2 regions of the Sphingomonas sp. SORGH_AS_0789 genome follow, and region 2 is predicted to be linked to the other one. Evidence: riboswitches for the same ligand, from Rfam matches in the RefSeq annotation. Region 2 holds a riboswitch; the other holds the start of a gene.

Region 1 (7,365 bases), 550 kb from region 2:
GCGGCAAGACGCTGCTGACCGGCGGCACCCCCGATTTCACCCGCGCGCCGACCGACAATGACGTGGGCGCGGGCGTGCCCAAGAGCCATGCGATGTGGCAATATTTCTCCGAGCATCGCCGCCTCGACGCGATCCGGCGCGAGGGCGATGCCATCGTCGTGGATCACGACATGGGCGTCGGATCGATCAAGATGCAGACCCGCTGGACCATGGCGCCGGACGGCAATGCGACGGCGACCGTCCGCTTCACGCCGCTGCGCGCGACGCTGCCCGATCCCTTGCGCGTCGGCCTCGCCTTCGCGACGCCGGGGCAGCAATTCACCCAGCTCAGCTGGTTCGGGCGCGGCCCGTGGGAAAGCTATGCCGACCGCAAGACCGGCGCGATGATCGCCCGCTGGAGCGGGGCGCTGGCCGACCAGTATCACGACTATGCCCGGCCGCAGGAGAGCGGCAACAAGACCGATGTGCGCTGGCTGCAACTCACCGGCACCGGCGTCGGGCTCCGTGTGACGGGGGCGCAGCCGCTTTCGGTCAACGCCCTGCCCTTCCCCTATGCCGACTTGGCGATGAAGCCGCCGTCCCAGGCGCACAGCTCGGACATCCGCCCGCATGGCGACGGCACGCTGCTGATCGACGCCGCGCAGGTCGGGGTCGGCGGGGACACCGGCTGGAGCCTCGATGGCCGGGCGCACATGCCGTACCGCATTCCGCTCCAGCCCCTGACCTACAGCTTCACCATCGGAGCGGCCCGTTGAAGACCCTGCTGACGCTTTCGCTGTTGCTCGCCGCCGGTCCGGTCGCCGCGCAGGGCGTGCCCGACCGTATCGCCAGCTCGCTGGCCCTTCGCGAGCAATGGCAATGGCTGACCCGCGACATCGCCTCCCCCGCCGCGTGGGACGCGGACGGACGGCATTTCCATTATCGCAAGACGGTGGCGGGCGGCTTCGCCTTCGTCGATGTGGACGCGACCAGCCGCGCCAAGGCCCCCGCCTTCGACGCCGCCGCGCTCGCCCCCGCATTGGCCAGGGTCATGGGCAAGTCGATTGCACCGCTCCGCCTGCCCTTCGATCATTTCGCCTATACGCCCGATCGTTCGGCGATCACCTTCAGCATCGGCTATGAGGACAGCGTCACCTATCGCTGCGTCCTCGCCCGGCCCGCCTGCACCGTCGTCCCGCCGGAAAACCCCGGCCGCCCGCGCGGCTTCGGCGTGGTGCGCGACCTGCGCGTGCCCGCCGACAACCATCCCCGCCTCTCGCCCGACGGCAGGCGGGAGGCGCTGGTCCTCGACGACAATCTGGTCGTGCGCGAGGCCGGGGGCGGCAAGGAATTGTGGCGGTCCCAGGACGGCAGCCCCGCCAATTTCTACGATCCCGAGACGATCGCCTGGAGCCCGGACGGCCAGCATATCGCGCTCCAGCGGGTCCGCCCCGGCTATCCCCGCATGGTCACCCGCGTCCTCGCCGCCCCGCCGGGCAAGGTCCAGCCAGAGGTCGTCCAGCAACTCTATCCCAAGCCCGGCGACGCGGTGGATCAGGAAGCGCCCGTCCTGTTCCGCGTCGCCGACGGCAGGCGGACCGAGATCGACCCGTCGCTGTTCGCAAATGCCTATACCCTGTCGGCCCCGGCCTGGCGGGCCGATGGCAAGAGCTTCGCCTTCGACGATCTGAAGCGCGGCTTTGGCGAGACGAAGATCATCGCGGTCGATGCCGACACCGGCAAGGCGCATGCCGCCGTGACCGAAACCGCGAAGACCTTCGTCTTTCGCGACCGCATCTGGTCGCACGATGTGAAGGATATGGGCCGCGAGATCCTCTGGGCGTCGGAACGGGACGGCTGGCGGCATCTCTATATGATCGACGGCACGACCGGCCGGATCGTTCGGCAGATCACCAAGGGCCAATGGATCGTCCGCGACATCGCCAAGGTCGATGACGAGAAGCGGCAGATCTGGTTCTCCGCGAGCGGCTTCGTGCCCGGCGAAGACCCTTATTACAAGCAATGGTTCCGGGTCGATTTCGACGGCCGCAACCTGACCCGGCTGACCCAGGAGAATGCGACGCACGAAGTCCGCTTCTCCCCCGACATGACGACCTATGTCGACGTCTATTCGCGCACCGACCTGCCGGAGACGATGGAACTGCACGACGCGCGCGACGGCCGCCTGATCCAGACGCTGGAAAAGGGCGACATCACCGCGCTGACCGCCGCCGGGTTCCGCCCGCCGGAGCGCTTCACCGCCAAGGGCCGCGACGGCCGGACCGATATCTACGGCCTGGTCGTCCGCCCGCGCGATTACGACCCGGCCAAACGCTATCCGGTGATCGAGAACATCTATGCCGGGCCGCATGACAGCTTCGTGCCCAAGGCCTTCTGGCCGTTCGGCGGCTTTTCGGGCGGCGACAAGGTCATGGGGATGCAGCAGCTCGCCGATCTGGGCTTCATCGTCGTGATGATCGACGGCATGGGCACCGCCAACCGTTCCAAGGCCTTTCACGACGTCGCGTGGAAGAACCTGGCCGATAGCGGTTTCCCCGACCGGATCGCCTGGATGAAGGCGCTGGCGGCGAAGGACCCCGCCGTCGATCTTTCCCGCGTCGGCATCTATGGCGGCTCGGCGGGCGGGCAGAGCACGCTGAACGCGCTGCTGTTCCACCCCGATTTCTACAAGGCCGGGGTCGCCTATGCCGGGTGTTTCGACAACCGCATGGACAAGATCGACTGGAACGAACAATGGCTCGGCTATCCGGTCGACCAGAGCTATCTGGACGCCTCGGGCGTGGTCCATGCGCACCAGTTGCGGGGCAAGCTGATGCTGGTCGTCGGCGAACAGGACTCCAATGTCGATCCCGCCAGCACGACCCAGGTGGTCGATGCGCTGATCAAGGCGGACAAGGATTTCGACCTGCTGGTCATCCCCGGCGGCGAGCATACGGCCGGGCGCAGCACCGGCCCGGTGGCCTATGCGATGCGGCGGCAATATGCCTTTTTCCTGAAGGCCTTGCGCGGGGAGGAATAGCACCCTTCCCTCAGCCACAATAGCACCACCCCGGCGAAGGCCGGGGTCCAGTTTCGGCGTTCCATCGGGCGCCCCACGAGCGACACGGCAACTGGGCCCCGGCCTCCGCCGGGGCGGACGGCGGGAGTTGGGAAGGGAATAGCGGTGTTGCCTCCCGCCCTCCCCGCGCCTATCGCTCCGCCCGCGACAGGTTCCCCTCGGGGATGAAAAGGGAATGGGGTGCAACGCCCCGGCTGCCCCTGCAACTGTAAGCGGCGAGCCATCCGCCATCACGCCATTGGGGTTCGCCCCCGAGAAGGCGGCGGACAGGCACCGACCCGCGAGCCAGGAGACCTGCCCGTCGCAGTCGTCTTTCGGCCGGTCAGGGTGTACCGGGCGGACGGGGCTATCCCCTCGCGCGACGACAGCGCCTTTGTGGAGACATGCCCCGATGACCGAGCCCTGTTCATGCTGAAACCCGCCGCGAACGGCCCCGCCGTGGTCGCCTGCAACACCTGTCGCCTGTCCGACGACGCGCGCGAGGACGCCGAAGGGCGGCGCGGCGGCGCGCTGCTGGTCGAGGCGTTGCACGCGGTGAAAGCCTCCGACCCGGCCTATGCGGACGTGGCGGTCGAGGAGATGCCCTGCCTCTTTGCCTGCCAGTCCTTCTGCACGGTCCATCTTCGCTGCCCCGGCAAGGTCGGCTATGTGATGGGCAAATTCGCCCCCGACGAAGAGGCCGCACGCGCGATCCTGGACTATGCGCGCGCCTACGCCGACAGCGACTGGGGACAGGTGCCGTACAAGCAATGGCCGCAAGGGGTGAAGGGCCATTTCCTGACCCGCACGCCGCCCGAGGGATTCATCGTCGAATGACCGCTTTCCCGACCATCGCCAGCTTCGAGACGACCCTGGCCGTGTTGCCCGCGCCGGACACCGGCGCGCGCGACGCCGCCGCGCGGCGGCAGGGGCAGCTGACCAAGCCGCCGGGCTCGCTCGGACGGCTGGAGGACATCGCGATCTTCCTGGCCGGATGGCAGGGACGCGAACGGCCCCGGATCGATCGTGGGCGCGCGGTGATCTTCGCGGGCAATCACGGCGTGGTCGCGCGCGGAGTCAGCGCCTTTCCGGCGGAGGTGACCGCACAGATGGTCGCCAATTTCGCCGCCGGGGGCGCCGCGATCAACGCGCTGGCCGCCGCCGCCGGGCTGGAGCTGTCGGTCGTGCCGCTCGACCTCGACCGGCCGACGGTCGACTTCACCACCGGCCCGGCGATGAGCGAGGCGGAATGCCTGGCCGCGCTGTCGGCGGGGGCGGCGGCGGTCGGCGATGCCGACCTGCTGGTGCTGGGCGAGATGGGGATCGGCAACACCACCCCCGCCGCCGCGCTGGCCGCCGCCAGTTTCGGGGGCGATCCCGCCGACTGGGTCGGTCCCGGCACCGGGGTGGATGCACGCGGCCTGTCGCGCAAGGCGACGGTGGTGGCCGAGGGGCTGGCGCTGCACCACGAGCATCTGACCAGCGCGTTCGAGCTGCTGCGCCGTCTGGGCGGGCGGGAGATCGCGGCGATGGCGGGGGCGATCCTGACGGCACGCACCCGCGGCGTGCCCGTGGTGCTGGACGGCTTCATCGGCACCGCCGCGATCGCGCCGCTGGCGCTGGTCAATCCCGCGATCACCGCCCATTGCCTGGCGGGCCATTGCTCGGCGGAGCCCGGCCATGTCCGGCTGCTCGACCGGCTGGACCTTGCGCCGATCCTGTCGCTGAACATGCGGCTGGGTGAAGCGAGTGGCGCGGCGGTGGCGGTCCAGGTCATCCGCGCGGCGCTGGCGGCGCATGACGGCATGGCGACCTTTGCCGAGGCGGGCGTGGCGAGCGCGTGAGCGCGTTTCGCCTGCATCTGCTTCGGCATGGCGAGCCCGAGGCGGCGGGGCGGATGCTGGGGCGGACCGACAGTCCGGCGACGGTCGAGGGCATCGCCGCCTGCGCCGCACGGGGACGCGATCTGGCCGTGACCCGGCGGATCAGCTCGAACCTGTCGCGCGCGCGCGCCTGTGCCGAGGCGATCGGGCCCGCCACGGTCGATCCCCGCTGGCGCGAACTGGATTTCGGCGACTGGGACGGGCTGGCGCCCGAAGCGATCGACCGGACCGCGCTCGGCCGGTTCTGGGACGATCCCGATGCCGCCCCTCCGCCGGGCGGGGAGCGCTGGTCCGATCTGGTCGCGCGCGTCGCGGCGGCGATCACCGAGCTGCCGCCCGAACCGACGCTGGTCGTCACCCATGGCGGCGCGATGCGCGCGGCGCTGCATATTCTGTGCGGGTTCGACCGCCGCGCCGTCTGGGCCTTTGCGCTGCCCTATGCCAGCCTGTTGACGCTGGAGGTGTGGGACGGCCGCCCCCGCGTGGCGCAGGTGACGGGTCTGGTCACGGCATGAAAGCGCTGATCCTCGCGCTCGGTTTCCTGACCCGCCTGCCCATGCCGCGCGTCGAGGCGGACGAGGCGGATTTCGCGGCGGCGATCCGGCTCTATCCGGTCGCCGGGCTGGTCGTCGGGGCGATCGTCGCGGGGGCGGCGTGGCTCGGCCAGCATATCGATCCCTGGGCGGGGGCGCTGGCGGGGCTGGCGGCCTGGGTCTGGGTGACGGGGGCGCTGCATCTCGACGGGCTGGCGGACCTGGCCGATGGGCTGGGCGCGGCGCATGGCGACCGGTCGCGGCTGCTGGCGGTGATGGCCGAGCCGCAGATCGGCAGCTTCGGCGTCGTGGCGCTCGTCATGCAGCTTCTCGCCAAGCTGGTGCTGCTCCACGCCATGCCCGCCCGCGCCTGGCCGATGCTCGCGCTGATCCCGGCGGCGGCGCGGGTCGGGCCGCTGGTCTGGGCGCGCGTCCTGCCGCCGTTGCGCCCCGGCGGGCTGGGGGCGATGGTGGCGCGCGCGGTGCGGCCGTTCGACATGATCGCCTGGCTGCTGGCGGCGGTCCTATTGGGTCTGGCCTGTCCGCCCATCGCCGTCACGCCGCTGCTGATCCTGCCGCTGTCGTTCTGGTTCCGGCGAAGGCTGGGCGGCGTGACCGGCGATGTGCACGGCGCCGGGATCGAGCTGACCGAGACCGGCCTGCTGATCGCCGCCCTCCTCTATCTGGCGTCCTGAGCGATCCGCAACAGCGTGTCGCAATCGACATGCGCCTCCAGCACGGCGGCGATGGCGTCGAGCGCGGCGTCCACATCGGCGCGGTGATCGGGGCCCGCCCCCGCCACGCCGATCCGCGCCAGCCACGCCGCGCGCTGCCCCGCCTCGCCCAGCAGGCCATGGACATAGCTGCCCGCGACCAGCCCGTCGGCGCTCATCGCACCCTCCGCCCGGCCATCGGCGAGGTGCCCGACCGGACGCGCGGCATCCGGCCCTTCAGTCCGGCCAAGGTGAATCTCATAACCGGAAAAGGCCGCGCCCAGCGCCTCGCCCGTTACCGGCCGCACCGTCTTTTCGCCGGTCAGCACCGTTTCGACATCCAGCAGCCCCAGCCCCGCGACGCTGCCCGCCGGGCCCTCGACGCCATCGGGATCGGCGACCCGCCGCCCGAGCATCTGATAGCCGCCGCACAGGCCCAGCACCGGCCGCCCGCGCCGACGGTGCGCGGCGATGTCGATATCCCACCCCTGCGCGCGGACGAAGGCCAGGTCGGCGATGGTCGTCTTCGATCCCGCCAGCACGATCATCGCGGCATCGGGAATGGGCTGGCCGGGGCGGACCATGACCAGATCGACCTGGGGTTCGAGGCGCAGCGGATCGAGATCGTCGAAATTGGCGATGCGCGGGGTGATCGGACAGGCGATGACCACCCGCCCCCCGGCCCCGGCGGCGGGCCGCTCCAGCGCCACCGCATCCTCGCTCGGCAGGCGGCGCGCGTCCGCCAGCCAGGGGATCAGCCCCAGCGAATGCCAGCCGGTATGCCCGGCGATCACCGCCATGCCATCGGCGAACAGCGCCGGGTCGCCGCGAAACTTGTTGACCAGAAAGCCCCGGATCATCGCGGCATCGGCCGGGTCGATCACCGCCCTGGTGCCGACCAGCGACGCGATCACCCCGCCCCGGTCAATGTCTCCGGCCAGCACCACCGGAACGTTCGCCGCGCGCGCAAAGCCCATATTGGCGATATCGCCGCTGCGCAGATTGACCTCTGCGGGCGAGCCCGCGCCCTCGACGATGACGAGGTCGCATTCCGCCTCCAACCGGCGATAGCATTCCACCACTTCGGGCAGCAGCCCGATCCGCCCCTCGCGCCACTTCGACGCGGGCAGCATCCCGCGCACCTGTCCGCGCACGATCAGTTGCGAGGTGCGATCGCCCTGCGGCTTGAGCAGCACCGG
Region 2 (7,365 bases):
AAAGGCCAATCAAGCCGGGAAATAGCTGGTTCTCCGCGAAAACTATTGAGGTAGTGCCTCGAGCGGACACCATAGGGGGTAGAGCACTGGATGGTTGCGGGGGTCGCGAGATCTACCAATACTAACCAAACTCCGAATACCTATGAGTGATACTCGGGAGACAGACGGCGGGTGCTAAGGTCCGTCGTCAAAAGGGAAACAGCCCTGACCTACAGCTAAGGTCCCCAAGTCGTGTCTAAGTGGGAAAGCATGTGGAAATCCCAAAACAACCAGGAGGTTGGCTTAGAAGCAGCCATCCTTTAAAGAAAGCGTAACAGCTCACTGGTCTAAACAAGGGTTTCTGCGGCGAAGATGTAACGGGGCTCAAGACACGCACCGAAGCTTAGGGTGTGTACTTTGTACACGCGGTAGCGGAGCGTTCCGTAAGCCTGCGAAGCGATCTGGTAATGGGTCGTGGAGGTATCGGAAGTGCGAATGCAGACATGAGTAGCGATAAAGAGGGTGAGATGCCCTCTCGCCGAAAGACCAAGGGTTCCTGCGCAAGGCTAATCCGCGCAGGGTGAGCCGGCCCCTAAGACGAGCCCGAAGGGGGTAGTCGATGGGAACCACGTTAATATTCGTGGGCCTGGTGGTGTGTGACGGATCTCGTGTGTTGTACGTCCTTATCGGATTGGACGTGCCTCGAAGAGGTCCCGGGAAATAGCCCCACCGTATAGACCGTACCCGAAACCGACACAGGTGGTCAGGTAGAGTATACCAAGGCGCTTGAGAGAAGTGTCCTGAAGGAACTCGGCAAATTGCCTCCGTACCTTCGGAAGAAGGAGGCCCCATGTAAGCGCAAGCTCTCATGGGGGGCACAGGCCAGGGGGTAGCGACTGTTTAGCAAAAACACAGGGCTCTGCTAAGTCGGCTTCAAGACGACGTATAGGGCCTGACGCCTGCCCGGTGCCTGAAGGTTAAGTGGAGGAGTGCAAGCTCTGAAATGAAGCCCAGGTAAACGGCGGCCGTAACTATAACGGTCCTAAGGTAGCGAAATTCCTTGTCGGGTAAGTTCCGACCTGCACGAATGGCGTAACGACTTCCCCACTGTCTCCAGGACATGCTCAGCGAAATTGAATTCTCCGTGAAGATGCGGAGTACCCGCGGTTAGACGGAAAGACCCCGTGCACCTTTACTGCAGCTTCAGAGTGGCATTGGACAAGAACTGTGTAGCATAGGTGGGAGGCTTTGAAGCATTGGCGCCAGCCGATGTGGAGCCATAGGTGAAATACCACCCTGTTGTTGTTTAATGTCTAACCTCGTACCGTGAAACCGGTACAGGGACCCTCTGTGGCGGGTAGTTTGACTGGGGCGGTCGCCTCCTAAAGAGTAACGGAGGCGCGCGAAGGTTGGCTCAGGCCGGTTGGAAACCGGCTGTTAGAGTGCAATGGCATAAGCCAGCCTGACTGCGAGACTGACAAGTCGAGCAGAGACGAAAGTCGGTCATAGTGATCCGGTGGTCCCTCGTGGAAGGGCCATCGCTCAACGGATAAAAGGTACGCCGGGGATAACAGGCTGATAACCCCCAAGAGCTCATATCGACGGGGTTGTTTGGCACCTCGATGTCGGCTCATCACATCCTGGGGCTGGAGCAGGTCCCAAGGGTTTGGCTGTTCGCCAATTAAAGTGGTACGTGAGCTGGGTTCAGAACGTCGCGAGACAGTTTGGTCCCTATCTGCCGTGGGCGTCGAAATTTGAGAGGAGTTGACCCTAGTACGAGAGGACCGGGTTGAACGTACCTCTGGTGTACCTGTCGTCGTGCCAACGGCGCAGCAGGGTAGCTATGTACGGACGGGATAACCGCTGAAAGCATCTAAGCGGGAAGCCTCCCTCAAGATAAGATTTCTCAGGACGGTCGAAGACCACGACCTCGATAGATCGGATGTGGAAGTGCGGTAACGCATGGAGCTAACCGATACTAATTGTCCTATTCGCGCTTGAGAGCTCCACACCCCCACCATCAGCCCTGGGCTGACGGCAAAAGGGTGCGGTCATTATCAAGCCAGGTGCATCGATTTTATACCCATCACCCCGCCCACAAAGCGGGGTCAGTATTCGCGGACTCTATTGCCTGGTGGCCATAGCGTCGGTGTCCCACCCGATCCCATCCCGAACTCGGCCGTGAAACCCGACTGCGCCAATGGTACTACTGCTCAAGCAGTGGAAGAGTAGGGCGTCGCCAGGCATTATAGTCCGCGTATACACAAAAACCCATTCACTTGTTTCCTCGGGCACTCAGCCCGGGGCGCTCAGCCCCACGACACCACGCATGAAGCGTGCCGCCGTGCGGCTCAGCTCAATCGCGGGGTGGAGCAGCCCGGTAGCTCGTCAGGCTCATAACCTGAAGGCCGCAGGTTCAAATCCTGCCCCCGCAACCATACACACCCAACATCATCCCATACGAAACCGCCACGGCATAGCCGGTGGCGGATTGGCGCGTTCACGCCTCAGCGACGACGCCCGCCACCCCTCGGCGGCAGGGCCGCTGGCGGATCCTGGCTCTCCGCCAATTCCGCCACCTCGAATCTGTGCCCCACCCAGCCGCGCTTGCGTGCCGCTTCGGCCAGCGACGCGTCGTGCGCCATGGCTTCTTTCCGCGATTTCGCGTGACCCCAGAACACCTCCGTCCGGCCCCCGCCCAGATCGGCGACGATCCGCCAGTAATGGGTGAACGGGGCTGAAGTCGGGCCGATGGTCTTCACATAGCCGTCGGGCATCGTTGCGGTCAGATAGCGGATCTTGCGGGTCATGGGCCCGGGATAGCGCAAAGCCGCTCCTGGGGGCAGATGCTTGACCCGCCCCGCCGATTGCCGCAATCAGTACGCGGCCGGAATATTCCGGTCGTGATCGCGCCGGTTTCCCCGAACAGGGGAATTAAAAGGGAACGCGGTGAGGGCGGGTGACCGCCCGAATCCGAGGCTGTCCCTGCAACTGTAAGCGGTGAGCGGACATGCAGGGACCGGTGGCGAGCCGGTCCAGCCACTGGGGCAACCTGGGAAGGCGCATGGTTCGCGATGACCCGTGAGCCAGGAGACCTGCCGGCGTCAGGTCGCTCATGCCGGGCCCAGGGGATGGCCGTGGCTAGGTCTTTTCCGACGAGCGACGCCAATGGTGGCGGAGGCGCATGGGTGGCCATGTCGAGTGCGGAAAGGCGTCCAGCGCGCATGGCATCCGGCCGTTCGAAACGAACGGAAGGCCTCGGCTTGTTCGCGACAAGACGCTATGAGCAAATAATGTTATATCATCACATATTATCGAACCGTGGTCTCATCTTTGCGGGTGGAGCCCTGTGGTCCTGCATGGCGATGCCCGCCTGGGCGCAGCAGGGGGGCATGCCGACCGGCACCGACGCCACGATATTGGTCGTCGGCACGCGCGACAAACCGGCGATGGACCGGCCCAATGCCACGGGCAGCCGATTGGGGCTGACCCCGCTCGAAACCCCCGCCAGCATCACCTCGCTCGACGGCGACCTGGTGCGTGCGCGGGGCGACCAGTCGATCGTCGAGGCCGAGACACGGGCCCCCGGACTGTCGAGCGTCGCCAATCCCGGCAATGGCGGCACCGCGCTGGCGGCGCGTGGCTTTTCCGGACAGGGCTCGGTCCTGCAATTGATCGACGGGGTCCGGCTGTTCCCGGCGGCGGGGACGATCACCTTTCCGACCGATCCCTGGATGGTCGAGCGGATCGACGTGCTGAGCGGCCCGGCGTCGGTGCTCTATGGCCAGGGCGCGCTGGGCGGCGCGGTCAATGTGGTGATGCGCAAGCCCACCGCCCGGACCGAGGGGCAGGCCGAGATCGGCTATGGCGCGCAGGACAGTGTCCGGCTGGCGGCCGGGATCGGGGGGCCGGCGGGGGCCACGCTGGGCTATCGGCTGGATGCCAGCTATCGTCGGTCGGACGGCTATGTCGATCGGGGCGATTCGCACAGCTTCGCGCTGTCGGGCACGGTGAAGTGGACCCCCTCGCCACGGCTGGCGGTGACGATCCGCGGCGATCATGGCGACCAGCGGCCGATCGGCTATTTCGGGACGCCGCTGATCGGCGGGCGGCTCGACCCGGCGATCCGGACGCGCAACTATAATGTCGGGGACGGGCGGATGCGGTTTCGCGACGACCGTGCCTCGGTACAGGTCGACTGGACGCCGAGCGCGGCGGTCAGCGTCTCCAACATCGCCTATTATCTGACCAGCGATCGATTCTGGCGCAATCTGGAGAGCTATTGCTGGGTCGGTACCAACGGCACGTGCGCCAACGGGGCGAGCGGTACGCCCGGCACGATCCGGCGGAGCGACAATTACGGCATCCGTCACGACCAGACCCAATGGGGCGACCAGGCGAGCGTGACGCTGCGCACGCCGCTGGCGCCGGGCATCGCCAATGCGCTGGTCGTCGGGGTCGACGCCAATCTGGTGCGCTTCACCCATGAGAACGACTTCGGATCGGATGCGCAGGTCGATGCGGTCGATCCCTTCGCCTTCGATCCCGGCCGCTTCCTGGATACGCAGGGAATCGCGCCGCGATACCGCACCCGCACCGTCGCGCTGGCGGTGTTTGCCGAGGATCGGGTGACGCTGGGCCCGAAATGGTCGGTGGTCGGCGGTTTCCGTTACGAGGAGGATCAGGTCCGCCGCTGGGCGATCGCCTATCCGGGCGGCACGCGGACCGATCGCTTCGCCTTTGAAAAGACCTTCCGCAACGCGACCTGGCGGGCGGGCATCGTGTATCAGCCGAGGCCGACCCTGTCGCTCTATGGCCAATATGCCACCGGCGTCGATCCGCTGGCCACGCTGACCACCGTGTCGAGCGGGCAGGTGCAGTTCGGCAATGCGAAGGGCAACCAGGTCGAGCTGGGCGCCAAGTGGCTGTTCCTGGGCGGACGCGGCACCGCGACGCTGGCGGCCTATCGCATCGTCAAGACGGGGCTGCTGGCGCAGCGCACTATCTCCAGCCCGGTCGAGCAGGTCGGTCAGCGTTCGGCGCAAGGGGTGGAGGCGGCGGTCTCGGTCGATCTGCCCCAGGGGTTCGGGATCGATGCCAATGCGACGATGCTGGATGCGCGGTTCGACGATTTCCGCTCGGGCGGCGCGGACTATAGCGGCCGGACGCCGCCCAATGTGCCCGAGGCGCTGGGCAATCTCTGGCTGCGCTGGGATGCCACGGCCCGCATGCAGGCGCGGGCGGGGCTGCGCTATGTCGGGCGGCGCTTCTCCGACAATGCCGATGCGTTTCGCATCCCCGGCTATGCGACGGTAGACGCCACCCTGTCCTATGCGCTGAGCCCGCGCATGGCGGTCGACCTGCGCGTCTATAACCTGTTCGACAAGGCCTATGCGGTCACCGCCTATGGCGACCAGCAATGGATATTGGGGCGCCCGCGCTCGCTGGACCTGGGCCTTCGTGCGACGTTCTGACGCGTCATGGGGAAGGGCGGCCGTCCGGTTCGCCTTTCTCGTCCATCGCTGGGCCGGGATCGCCGCCTGCCTGTTCTTCGCGATGTGGTTCGCCTCCGGGTTGGTGATGATCTACGTCCCCTATCCCGCGCTGACCCCTGCCCAGATGGCGGCCGGGGCGGAGCCGATCGACTGGGGCCGGGTCGATCGGCCGCCGCCGGACGGCGCGACCGCACGGCGGATCACGCTGGAGATGCGCGACGGTGTGCCGGTCTGGCGGATCGAAGGGGCGGGGGGCGAGACGCACATCCGCTCCGCCCGGACGGGGGCTCGCGTCGCGCCGGTCGATGCCGCCTATGCCCGCCGGGTCGCGGCGCGGTTCGCGGGGGCGGCGGTCGTGGCGGTCGCGCCCATCGGGCATGACCAGTGGACCGTGGCGGGCGGCTTCGACCGGCACCGTCTGTTGTGGAAGGCGACGCTGGCCGATGCCGCCGGGACCGAGATCTATGTCTCCAGCCTGACCGGCCAGCCGGTGCAGCGGACGACGCGGACGCAGCGCATCTGGAACTGGCTGGGGTCGGTGCCGCACTGGCTCTATCCGACGATCCTGCGCCGCGACGGCGGGCTGTGGCGGCAGGTGGTGATGTGGGTGTCGGGGCCGTGCATCGCGGTCGCGCTGACCGGGATGTGGATCGGCATCCTGCGCATGCGGCTGGGGCGGCGTCGCTATCGCGGCGGGCGGGTGACGCCCTATCGCGGCTGGATGGTCTGGCATCATGTCAGCGGGCTGCTGGGCGGCGTGCTGCTGACCGGCTGGATCGTCAGCGGCTGGCTGTCGGTCGATCCGGGACGCGTCTTTGCCGGGGGCACCGCGCCGGTGGAGGCGATGCGCGCCTATGCCGGGCAGGCGGGCGAGCCGGTGGCGCTCGACCGGCTCGCCGCCATGGCGGGCCCTGCGCGCAGCGTCGTGTGGAGCGGCGATGGCGGATGGCGGCGCATCGCGATCGATCCGGCCGGACCGCATCCGCGCTGGCTGGAGCAGGCGACGCTGGCCCCGGCCGCGCCGATCGATCGACCGGACGCCGCCGCCATGCTGGTGCCCGGTGGGCATGTGACGGGGGTGGCGCGGCTGGAGCGGCCCGATTTCTACTGGACCAATACCGCCAGGCTGCCGGTGGTGCGGATGCGGTTCGACGATCGTGCGGCAACCTGGCTCTATCTCGACCCGATGAGCGGGGCGGTGGTCGAGCGGCAGGACCGCGTCCGGCGGGCCTATCGCTGGGCCTATACGCTGCTGCACACCTGGGACTGGCCGTGGCTGACCGCGTGGCGGCCCGGCTGGACGGCGTGGATGTGGCTCTGGTCGATCGCCGGGCTGATCCTGTCGGTCAGCGGCGTCGTGGTCGGGTGGCGGCGACTGTGCCGTCCTGCGTCGCGCGGGCGGGTGAAAACATCGCCATCGGGGTTGGCGTAACCATGCCCGGCCGCTTAGATGGGCGGCATGTGGCAACTCTATCAATTCCCGCTCTGTCCCTTTTCGCGCAAGGTCCGGCTGCTGCTGGGCGAGAAGGGCGTCGGATATGAGTTGGTCCGCGAGTCGCCGTGGCAGCGGCGCGACGAGTTCCTCGACATGAACCCCGCCGGGCAGACCCCGGTGATGGTCGACGAGGAGCGCGGCGTGCTGCTGGTCGATTCCATGGCGATCTCGGAATATTTCGAGGAGACGGTCGAGAAGTCGGCGATGATCAACGGCACCGCCGTCGGCCGGGCCGAGATTCGGCGGCTGGTGACGTGGTTCGACACGCATTTCTATCAGGACGTGACCGGCCCGCTGCTGCACGAGCGCATGGTCAAGCGCGTCGCGCGCACCGGCAGCCCCGATGCCAAGGGCCTGCGCGAAGCGATGAAGGCGGCGGTCGGGCATCTCGACTAT

The links. A riboswitch is a leader RNA that binds a small molecule or an ion and turns the genes downstream of it on or off. The one in region 2 is predicted to bind cobalamin.
Region 1: another riboswitch for cobalamin. It lies ahead of QE360_RS10015 (DUF1636 domain-containing protein); the one in region 2 lies ahead of QE360_RS07495 (TonB-dependent receptor).

What each region holds. Positions count from the first base shown of each region.
Region 1 covers NZ_JAVIYV010000001.1:2,162,079-2,169,443, reverse strand. Annotated here, with positions in the region: gene QE360_RS10025 (glycoside hydrolase family 2 TIM barrel-domain containing protein) at 1-755, shown strand, start outside; gene QE360_RS10020 (DPP IV N-terminal domain-containing protein) at 752-3,019, shown strand; cobalamin riboswitch at 3,191-3,375, shown strand; gene QE360_RS10015 (DUF1636 domain-containing protein) at 3,467-3,874, shown strand; gene cobT (nicotinate-nucleotide--dimethylbenzimidazole phosphoribosyltransferase) at 3,871-4,881, shown strand; gene QE360_RS10005 (histidine phosphatase family protein) at 4,878-5,435, shown strand; gene cobS (adenosylcobinamide-GDP ribazoletransferase) at 5,432-6,148, shown strand; gene QE360_RS09995 (cobyric acid synthase) at 6,133-7,365, opposite strand, start outside.
Region 2 covers NZ_JAVIYV010000001.1:1,607,957-1,615,321, forward strand. Annotated here, with positions in the region: rRNA gene QE360_RS07475 (23S ribosomal RNA) at 1-1,981, shown strand, start outside; rRNA gene rrf (5S ribosomal RNA) at 2,110-2,224, shown strand; tRNA gene QE360_RS07485 (tRNA-Met) at 2,341-2,417, shown strand; gene QE360_RS07490 (hypothetical protein) at 2,487-2,789, opposite strand; cobalamin riboswitch at 2,876-3,097, shown strand; gene QE360_RS07495 (TonB-dependent receptor) at 3,339-5,453, shown strand; gene QE360_RS07500 (PepSY domain-containing protein) at 5,440-6,906, shown strand; gene QE360_RS07505 (glutathione S-transferase family protein) at 6,934-7,365, shown strand, end outside.